Regions from separate parts of the Cohaesibacter sp. ES.047 genome, predicted to be linked through region 1. Evidence: riboswitches for the same ligand, from Rfam matches in the RefSeq annotation. Region 1 holds a riboswitch; the other holds the start of a gene.

What was found. A riboswitch is a leader RNA that binds a small molecule or an ion and turns the genes downstream of it on or off. The one in region 1 is predicted to bind thiamine pyrophosphate.
Region 2: linked by a shared signal. The riboswitch ahead of thiM (hydroxyethylthiazole kinase) and the one ahead of thiC (phosphomethylpyrimidine synthase ThiC) in region 1 are both predicted to bind thiamine pyrophosphate.

What each region holds. Positions count from the first base shown of each region.
Region 1 covers NZ_LT907844.1:3,724,188-3,728,868, reverse strand. The annotation lists gene CPH65_RS17085 (LysE family translocator) at 220-843, shown strand; gene CPH65_RS17080 (NAD(P)-dependent oxidoreductase) at 1,010-1,909, opposite strand; TPP riboswitch at 2,346-2,481, shown strand; gene thiC (phosphomethylpyrimidine synthase ThiC) at 2,596-4,398, shown strand; gene CPH65_RS17070 (NUDIX hydrolase) at 4,452-4,681, opposite strand, start outside.
Region 2 covers NZ_LT907844.1:195,693-200,373, forward strand. The annotation lists gene thiD (bifunctional hydroxymethylpyrimidine kinase/phosphomethylpyrimidine kinase) at 1-558, opposite strand, end outside; gene thiE (thiamine phosphate synthase) at 555-1,169, opposite strand; gene thiM (hydroxyethylthiazole kinase) at 1,166-1,954, opposite strand; TPP riboswitch at 2,016-2,110, opposite strand; gene CPH65_RS00835 (endonuclease) at 2,344-3,336, opposite strand; gene ugpC (sn-glycerol-3-phosphate ABC transporter ATP-binding protein UgpC) at 3,333-4,394, opposite strand; gene CPH65_RS00845 (ABC transporter permease subunit) at 4,405-4,681, opposite strand, start outside.

The sequences.
Region 1 (4,681 bases):
CAAGGGTGATACCACAGCTTCTAGAGAAGGCCACAATCATAGGCCTCTTTGACAATTGTTATCTCATATTCGCTTTGCTATGGAGCATCTTGCTCTTTCAGGATACTCCAGATATGGTTGTTCTCTTGGATATTGTGCTCATTGGATTTGGAGCCGTTCTGGCCTCCACAAGATCAGAAATTAGCGGTTTGGACTGAGCGCAAATAAAGGATCAAGTAAATGGCACTGGACACATGGCTAGCCTACACGATCGCTTGTATTGTGTTGACCCTAATTCCGGGGCCTAGTGTTTTGCTCGTGATCAGCCTGTCACTGACGCGAGGGCGACTGGCGGCATTGATGTGTATTCTCGGTGACGTCATAGGCAGCATAATCCTCATGGGGCTGTCATTTGCAGGTGTTGGTGCGATCCTGGCAACCTCTGCATTTGTGTTTCAATCCGTCAAATGGGCGGGAGTGCTGTATCTGGCTTATCTTGGCTACAAACAAATCCGTTCAGCGCGCCTGAACACCGCTGAAGCCGCCCCTCTCACTCATGAAGGGCATGGTGGTTGGAACAGCTTTTGGGTTGGTACCGTAACTGCCATCCTCAATCCCAAGGCGATTGTCTTCTATATCGCCTTTCTTGCACAGTTCATTGATCCGAACACAAACCTGTCTGTACAACTGGGCCTTCTAACGCTGACGTCCAGTCTTGTGGTCATCATATTGCTTGGAGGCTACGCCTTCATCGCCGATAAGGCACGTGCGGCCCTTAAAAGCTCAGAGGCACTAAAGCGTGTGGAATATGCTGGTGGAGGTCTCATGATTGGCGGAAGCGTTCTCATGGCAACGACGCGATGAGCATTGGGATCAAAGTGATTTGGTCTGCGAAAATAGGTCGCAGGACAAAAGCTATTCAGACGTGATCAGCGAAGACCAGTTGTTTTTGGCATAACGCCGACCACCATTGTTGCAACCTTCCGAGTGCTTCATAACTGGTGAAATGATGATTGAGGAATAGAGCTGATTACATTTTAGAACCAGCGATGTTTTTTCTCTTCTTCAATGCCTTTCCCACCGAAATCATATCCTCCTTTTCCAAACCCATCTCGACGGCCTCTCGATAGAGGCTTGAACAAACCTTCATCAAGGGTGATGGAGCTTCGACGGAGCTGGCGCTTTCCATCACGAGTTGGCAATTCTTCCAAACATCCTGAATGCCTGCCTGTCGGGACATATCACCGGTACAGAGCTTGGCAAGTTTGGTTCTGGAAACATCACTCGCCATCGGACCTGCATTCAAGATGTTTGTGAAAAGCGCAGTGTCCAATCCGTTTTGTTCAGCCAAGTTCCATGCTTCGGCCAGCCCGGTGACCATATTGATCAGGTAGCTGTTTACTGCAAACTTCATCTGAAGAGCCTTGGGGATCTGTCCGCACTCAAAAACGTCTTTGCAACATGGCTGAAGAAGCTGGCGGACCACCTTCGTTTCCTCATCGTTGCCCGCCAGAAGACTGACAAGTTGTCCAAGTTGAGCTGGTTTCTTGGAACCTGAGACAGGGGCTTCGACATATCTGCCTCGTGCCAGAGAAATGTCCACGGATAAGGATTCTGAGTAATCCGCAGATACGGTTCCCATTGAAACTACGAGTTTATTGGCCACCAAAGATGCGAAGCCATCTGTATTTCGGGACAGAACAGCATCAATAGCGACCTCATCAGCAAGCATAAGCAGGATGGTCTGGCATTGAGCAAACACATCTTCTGCAATTGCAGCAATAACTGCGCCCGCTTCTCTCAGCGGATCGGTACGAGAGGATGTTCGGTTCCAGATGACAAGCGGTACACCTGTTTCTGCGAGCCTAAGAGCGATAGGCGTTCCCATGGTGCCAAGGCCAATAAAGCCGATCGCATCACTTCCGTGCATTTCTCTTCTCCCGAAGTTGAACCGTTAGAAGAAAATTTAGCCAAATATGGACGTGCAGAAAAACGAATAATTTAAAAGGTTCAGTTCAAATTTTCTGCACTATTCAACCCATCACTACGGGTCGGTTCATCTGGAAATACAGATTGGGGAAAGCCTTGAAATATTACTAAAGCAGTCCCCAAAAGAGCAGTTACCCAGCACCAAAAGCGCTAAAATCAGCGGAAAATTGGCGCACCTTCTGCAGAGGCGACCCTCATAATTCAATCAGAGTGAGGCACCCTAGAACGATACCTCGTCATAAAAGTCGTATCAGAAAAAGGCGATGAGCTGGGCAAGAAAGAAAGAAAAACTTTGAACTAATACTTCAATAAAACAGATCCATTCCACGCAACACTTCAAATTAATTGACAAATATGAAGAAGATTCGTATTCTACAAATCCTCACACGGGGGGTCTCGACAAGAAACTGAGATACTGCTGGCACCTGAACCTCTTGAGTTCGAACGCAGCGCAGTGACCCGATGAACCTGATCCAGTTCATACTGGCGTAGGGATGGTGTTCTGGCTGCACAGCTTCAGGGAAGAAGGTCTAACCACGCATCCTTTTTCCGGACTGCTTCGCAGCCTTCTCTCCACTCAACGCGGAACTGGGTCTCCAATGCTTCAGAGCTATGGAGGCTCCAACCATGCAGAATCTCTCATTTACCGTCACCACTGGCCCACTACCCGCATCACATCGCATATGGATTGATGGCGCCCAATACCCCGATATTCACGTCCCGATGCGGGCCATTGCTGTCCATCCGACCGCAGGCGAGCCGCCCGTGATCGCATATGACAGCTCCGGCCCTTACACCGATCCAGATGCTGACATCGAAATCAGCAGAGGGTTGGCTCGTCTGAGAGAAGACTGGATCGCAGCACGAAACGATACCGTTTCCTATCAAGGCCGAGTGATAAAACCAGAGGACAACGGATTTGCGGAAGGGGAACGGCTCACACCGCCTTTCCCGATAAGGCACACACCGAGACGAGCGGCGAATGGCGAGGCGGTCACCCAAATGGCCTATGCCCAAGCGGGCATTATCACACCGGAAATGGAGTTTGTGGCCATTCGCGAAAATCTGGGCCGAGCCGCGCAAAGCCAATCTCAGGCTCCTGATGGCGAAGCATTCGGCGCCTGCATTCCGGACGTCGTAACCGCTGAGTTTGTCCGTAGTGAAATCGCCAAGGGCCGGGCCATTATCCCCTCCAACATCAATCATCCCGAAGCCGAACCGATGATTATCGGTCGGAATTTTCTGGTAAAGATCAACGCCAACATCGGCAACTCCGCCGTCACCTCTTCCATGGCTGAAGAAGTGGAGAAGATGGTTTGGGCCACCCGCTGGGGTGCCGACACGGTGATGGATCTCTCGACCGGGCGCAACATCCACAATATCCGCGACTGGATCATTCGCAACTCTCCAGTACCAATCGGAACGGTGCCCCTGTATCAGGCCCTCGAGAAAGTGGGCGGCATTGCCGAAGACTTGAGCTGGGACGTATTCCGCGACACCCTGATCGAACAGGCAGAACAGGGCGTGGACTATTTCACGATCCATGCGGGTGTACGCCTGCACATGATTCCGATGACCGTCGAGCGTGTCACGGGCATTGTCAGTCGGGGTGGATCGATCATGGCGAAGTGGTGCCTGCACCATCACCGGGAGAGCTTCCTTTATGAGCATTTCGAAGAGATCTGCGAGATTGCCCGCGCCTATGATGTCAGTTTCAGTCTGGGCGATGGCCTTCGCCCCGGCTCTATCGCCGATGCCAATGATGAGGCCCAGTTCGCAGAGCTGGAGACACTTGGTGAACTGACGCAGATCGCGTGGGACAAGCAATGTCAGGTCATGATTGAAGGCCCCGGACATGTCCCGATGCACAAGATCAAGTCCAACATGGACAAGCAGCTTGAAACCTGCGGAGAAGCACCCTTTTACACTCTTGGACCTCTCACAACCGATATCGCACCGGGCTACGACCACATCACGTCGGGGATCGGCGCTGCGATGATTGGCTGGTTTGGAACAGCGATGCTCTGCTATGTGACCCCAAAGGAGCATCTGGGTCTACCCGACAGGGATGATGTCAAAACAGGGGTGATTACCTACAAGATTGCCGCCCATGCAGCCGATCTTGCCAAGGGTCACCCGGCGGCCCGGATCCGTGATGATGCCTTGTCGCGCGCGCGCTTCGAGTTTCGTTGGGAAGACCAGTTCAACCTGTCCCTTGACCCGGAAACCGCACGATCGATGCATGATGAAACCTTGCCAAAGGAAGCACACAAGGTTGCGCATTTCTGCTCCATGTGCGGTCCCAAATTCTGTTCCATGCGCATCTCCCACGACATTCGTGCCGAAGCACAGAAGGAAGGCATGGAAAAAATGGCCGAGAAATTCCGGGAAACAGGAGAGCTCTATATGCCATTGGATTCTTCCCACTAAGAAGGAATCTCCAAAGCCCTGATCCTGATGGCTTCTGGATCAGGGCGCCCTGCCTAGCGCTGTGGTTTCCCCATCATTTGGGCTGCTTGCCGTACTAACTCGGCGAGATCAAAACTGCGCGCAAGGTCAAGCGTGCGTAGTTGATCCAGCTCCACCCACCGCGCATCAACGGCATCATCGCCAGCTTTCAAACTCCCCCCAAGATATTGGCACAAAGTAACGATGAGAATGAAATGCTGCTCCACCTCTCCGTCTGCATTCTTGTCAAAAGCGTCGACGGCCG
Region 2 (4,681 bases), 1.6 Mb from region 1:
GAGATCCGGGCTTTCGTCGTCAGACAGATGCCCTCCCTTGAGAAAGACCGCTTTCGGCCCAAGAGCCAGCAAGGCCCGAGCCTGACGTTCCATCTCGTCGGGTGTGGTTGCCTCAATCTCGCCCAGCAGATCGGCCGCTTCGGGCAGGTTTGGCGTGATGATACGCGCACGAGGCATGAGCCTCTCACGCAGAGCATTGACCGCGTCCTCATGGAGCAGTCGATCGCCGCCCTTGGCAACCATGACCGTGTCAAGCACGATGGGCGCGTCGCAGTCCTTGAGAGCGTCGGCCACCGCCTCGACGATCGCGGAGGTTCCGAGCATGCCGATCTTGATGGCATCGACCCGAATGTCATCAAGGATCGCGGCAATCTGGGCCTTGATGAAGTCCGGCTCGGTTGGAACCCAGCCGGTCACCCCTTTGGTGCTCTGGGCCGTCATCGCGGCAATCACCGCCATGGCATAGCCGCCATTGGCCGAGATGGCCTTGATGTCCGCCTGAATGCCAGCGCCGCCGGACGGGTCAGACCCGGCTATGGAGAGAATGTTGGGGATCATGCTGCCTCCCATGCGGTGATGAGCGCGCGAGTTGCTGCTTCCGGGTCATCCGCCTCGGAAATGGCAGACACGACGGACAGCCCAGCACAGCCCCCGGCCTTGACGACCGGAATGTCGGCCTCTTTCACCCCGCCGATAGCAACGCACGGCACTGGCGCAGCCTTTGCGATCCGGCTGAGCGTTTCAAAGCCGATAGGCGTGGCATGGTTCAGCTTGGATGGTGTCGCCCGGACTGGTCCGCAGCCAATATAATCGAGCGTTCCCTCAGGAAGCGCCGCAGCGACAGCCAGTTGGTCTTCATTCTCGATGGAAAGCCCCAGGATTTTATCCGGGCCGAGTGCTTCGCGCATGGCGACCGGATCGCCATCCGACTGCCCCATATGAAGCCCGGAGGCGCCGCTTTCCAACGCCACTTTGAGCCGGTCATTGATGATGAAGGGCACGCCATACTCTTTCGCCAGCCCGGCAAGATGCGTCGCCTGTTTGATGAGCACGTCATCAGGTGCGGTTTTGTCGCGCAACTGGATTATGGATGCGCCTCCCCTCAGCGCAGCGGTGACCAGCGCATCATCGGGATTGTGCGGGGTTACGAAATAAACGGAGAGATTCATATTTTCTCGATCCTTGCTGCCTGCGACAGCTGTTCTGGTGAAATGGTGTAGAGCGCATCGACAAAGGCCGTGGCAAAACTGCCCGGAGCGCTGGTTGTCTTGGCGGCAACCTCGCCTGCGTGGCCGTAGTAGGCAATGGCAGCTGCGGTTGCTTCCAGATGCGGCTGGCCCACGATAAAGGCGGCAATCACCCCATTGAGGGAGCAGCCAAGCGCGGTCACCAACGGCATCATGTCATGACCATTGCGAACACGGTAAGCTGCTTGTCCATCAGTGATGAAATCTTCAGGCCCGGTGACCGCAACAATGCCGCCGATGGATTTGGCAAGCGCCCGTGCTCCGTCTTCGGCAGCGGTGACGCTGTCTGCGCTGTCTGCGCCCTTGCCTTTTGTCATGGCACCGGACACCGCCAGAATCTCGGACGCGTTGCCGCGAATGATGCTGGGCTTCATCGCTATGAGCTGTGCCGAAGTGTCTCTGCGATAGGTCGTGGCTCCGGCGGCAACCGGATCGAGCACCCAGGGTGTGCCCGCCTTGTTGGCCCCATCGGCAGCGGCGACCATGCCCCGAACCCAGTCCGCGGACAGGGTGCCGATGTTGATCGTCAAAGCCGATGCGATTGCAGCAAATTCACCGGATTCTTCTTCGGCATGCAGCATGGCAGGCGAAGCGCCCGACGACAGAATGACATTGGCCATGACATTCATCGCAACGAAGTTGGTGATATTCTGGATAAGTGGTGCGGTTTGCCGCATTTGGGAAAGGTGTTGGCCCCAGTCGGTCATTCTCAATCCTCCTGAGGCGGATGGAATGACGTTGAGCCGCCCGAGGCCATCAAGACCACATTCGGGCAAGTCCGCGACTTCCTCCGCCAGTACAAGCTGGTTCAGGTTCAAAGGGTTCATCTCAGCCCGATGCATCGGGCGCCCCTGTCACAAGCGCAAGGTAAACACTTTTCGGTTTGGATGGAAAGGGAGGTCACGGTATTTTTATCGGCACCCTTTATTGCGGCGCATATGGCAAGGGCCGCCATTTAGGCAGCCCTATGAAATTCTATATATTTTTCAATAACTTTACGCGCATGTGCAGTGACATCCGAATGGAACGGATGATCGATGCCAAGGGATTTACCCTGTGCACCACTGCCAAAGGGCGCGTGCTCGGGACATCTCGCTCAGAGCGTCACCGAACACAGCACACATTCATGATCGGACAGAGGGCCTTGATCATCAATCGCCTCCAGGAGCGGTCCAGACGTCCCGTCAAGGCCGCGCGAAAAAAACCAGTCGAGCTTCATCAAGGGCTCGTTGTTCGGCGTGATGAGGCTGCTACGGATGGTCATGCCGTCTGGCGTCAGATCCCAGCTATACCCCTGATCGCGGGCAAAATCGAACAGGGTTTCCTGACGCCAGTCATAGTCGGGCGGCACGTGATTGCCGGTGTTGAGATCACCGCCAATGAGGACGGGCATGTCAGGGGCAAAATCTTCGACGCACCTTAGCAATTTTGTGAACTCGGCCTTGCGGTAGTCGGCGTCCGCTGCGCTTTCCAGATGGGTGGAGACGACGCAAACCGGTCCGGCTTCGCTGTCGATGATGGCGGCAATGGCCATCCGCCCGCCCATGCGCGGCTCACCTGAGGCATCTTCGTGATCTGCACAGAACCAGCGGCCCTTCTCATCGAGCCGAAAGAGCGCCAGTTTCGTGAACGGCACGGTGGACAGGATGGCGTTGCCGTGCCAGCCAGACGCGTTGAAATCGTCCTTGCAGTAGGGCAGTTCAATCTCGCTGCCCAGTTCCAGTTCGAAGAATTCGACTCCATAGGCATAGTGCATGCCAAGAGCGCGGGCCATGTCGGCAGCGGTGTTGCGCTGGCCCGTCCGGGCCATGCCATTGTCCATTTCGCTTAACAGAATGATCGAAGGCCCATAGGGCGCAATATGGGCAGCGCTGCGACCCGGGAAATAACAGCGCTCCATGTTCCATGCCGCGACTTTGAAATTTCGCGGCAGTTTGGCCAAAGAGCCGTCGCCGCCCACTTCAAGCGAGGTCATGGCGGGGATGTCCGCCAAGAGCGCGCGATGCACCTCAGGGACGCGTTCGGCCGACTGAATCCGAGCGCGCTCCTCCTTGGTAATATCAGGAAGACGAGAAACCAAGGTCGTCATAGACGGACACCTGTATCGACAGCAAAGAAATGGGTCACATCGGGACCAATCGCGACCGAAACCGGACCGGTCTTGGCATCAACCGTCTTGGGAACGCTGACCGAGAAATCCTGATCCGCCAGCTTGCCGTGCAGCAGATGGTTTGCACCCAGTTCCTCGACGATGTCGACATCAAAGGTCATGGTGCCCTCTGCCCCCTCGGGAGCAACAATGATGTCTTCGGGGCGAACACCGAACAGGAACTCACTGGCTTCCTTTTTGGGGGCTGCAAGGTCAAGATCAGAGCCGTTGCCAAGATTGATCTTTCCCTCGTCCGTGCGGTGGGCTTTCAAAAGGTTCATCGGCGGCGCGCCCATGAAACCGGCCACGAAGGTGGAAGCGGGTTGATTGTAGATCTCGGACGGGGTGCCGATCTGTTCGACGCGGCCTTCGTTGAGCACGATGATGCGGTCGGCCATGGTCATGGCCTCGATCTGGTCGTGGGTCACATAGACGGCGGTGACGCCAAGGCGTCGCTGCAGAGAACGAATCTCGATGCGCATCTGGTTGCGCAGCTTGGCATCGAGGTTGGAGAGCGGTTCATCGAACAGGAACAGCTCGGGATTGCGCACGATGGCGCGCCCCATGGCAACACGCTGGCGCTGACCACCCGAAAGCTGGCTGGGGCGACGCCCCAGATAGTCTGAGAGGTTCAGCATCTTGGCTGCGTCCTTGACCTTCTGCTCGATCTCGGCTTTCGGCAGGCCCCGGTTTTTGAGGCCATAGGCCATGTTTTTGGCGACCGTCATGTGCGGGTAGAGCGCATAATTCTGAAACACCATGGCGATGTTGCGCCCGGCGGGATCGACATCATTGACGACGCGCTGGCCAATGGTGATGGTGCCGCCGCTGATTTCCTCCAGCCCAGCGATCATGCGCAGCAAGGTGGACTTGCCACAGCCCGAGGGGCCAACGAGCACGACAAATTCGCCATCGGGGATCTTGAAATTGCAGGGTTTGACCGCTTCAACGCCGTTCGCATAGATCTTGCGGACCATATCAAGAGATACTGTTGTCATTGTGGTGTCCTTATTTGTCAGACTCGGTCAGGCCCTTGACGAACCAGCTCTGGAAGAAGATGACGACGGCGACCGGCGGGATGACCGCGAGGATCGCCAAAAGGTTGCCGCGGCCATATTCGGGGATCTGCCCGTCATACATGGTTTGGGTGATCTGCTTGATGCCGCGCAGCAGCGTAAACATGTCTTCATCTGTGGTGATCATGGTCGGCCAGAGATACTGGTTCCAGCCATAGACGAACATGATGATGAAGATCGCCGCGATCATCGTGCGCGACAGAGGCACG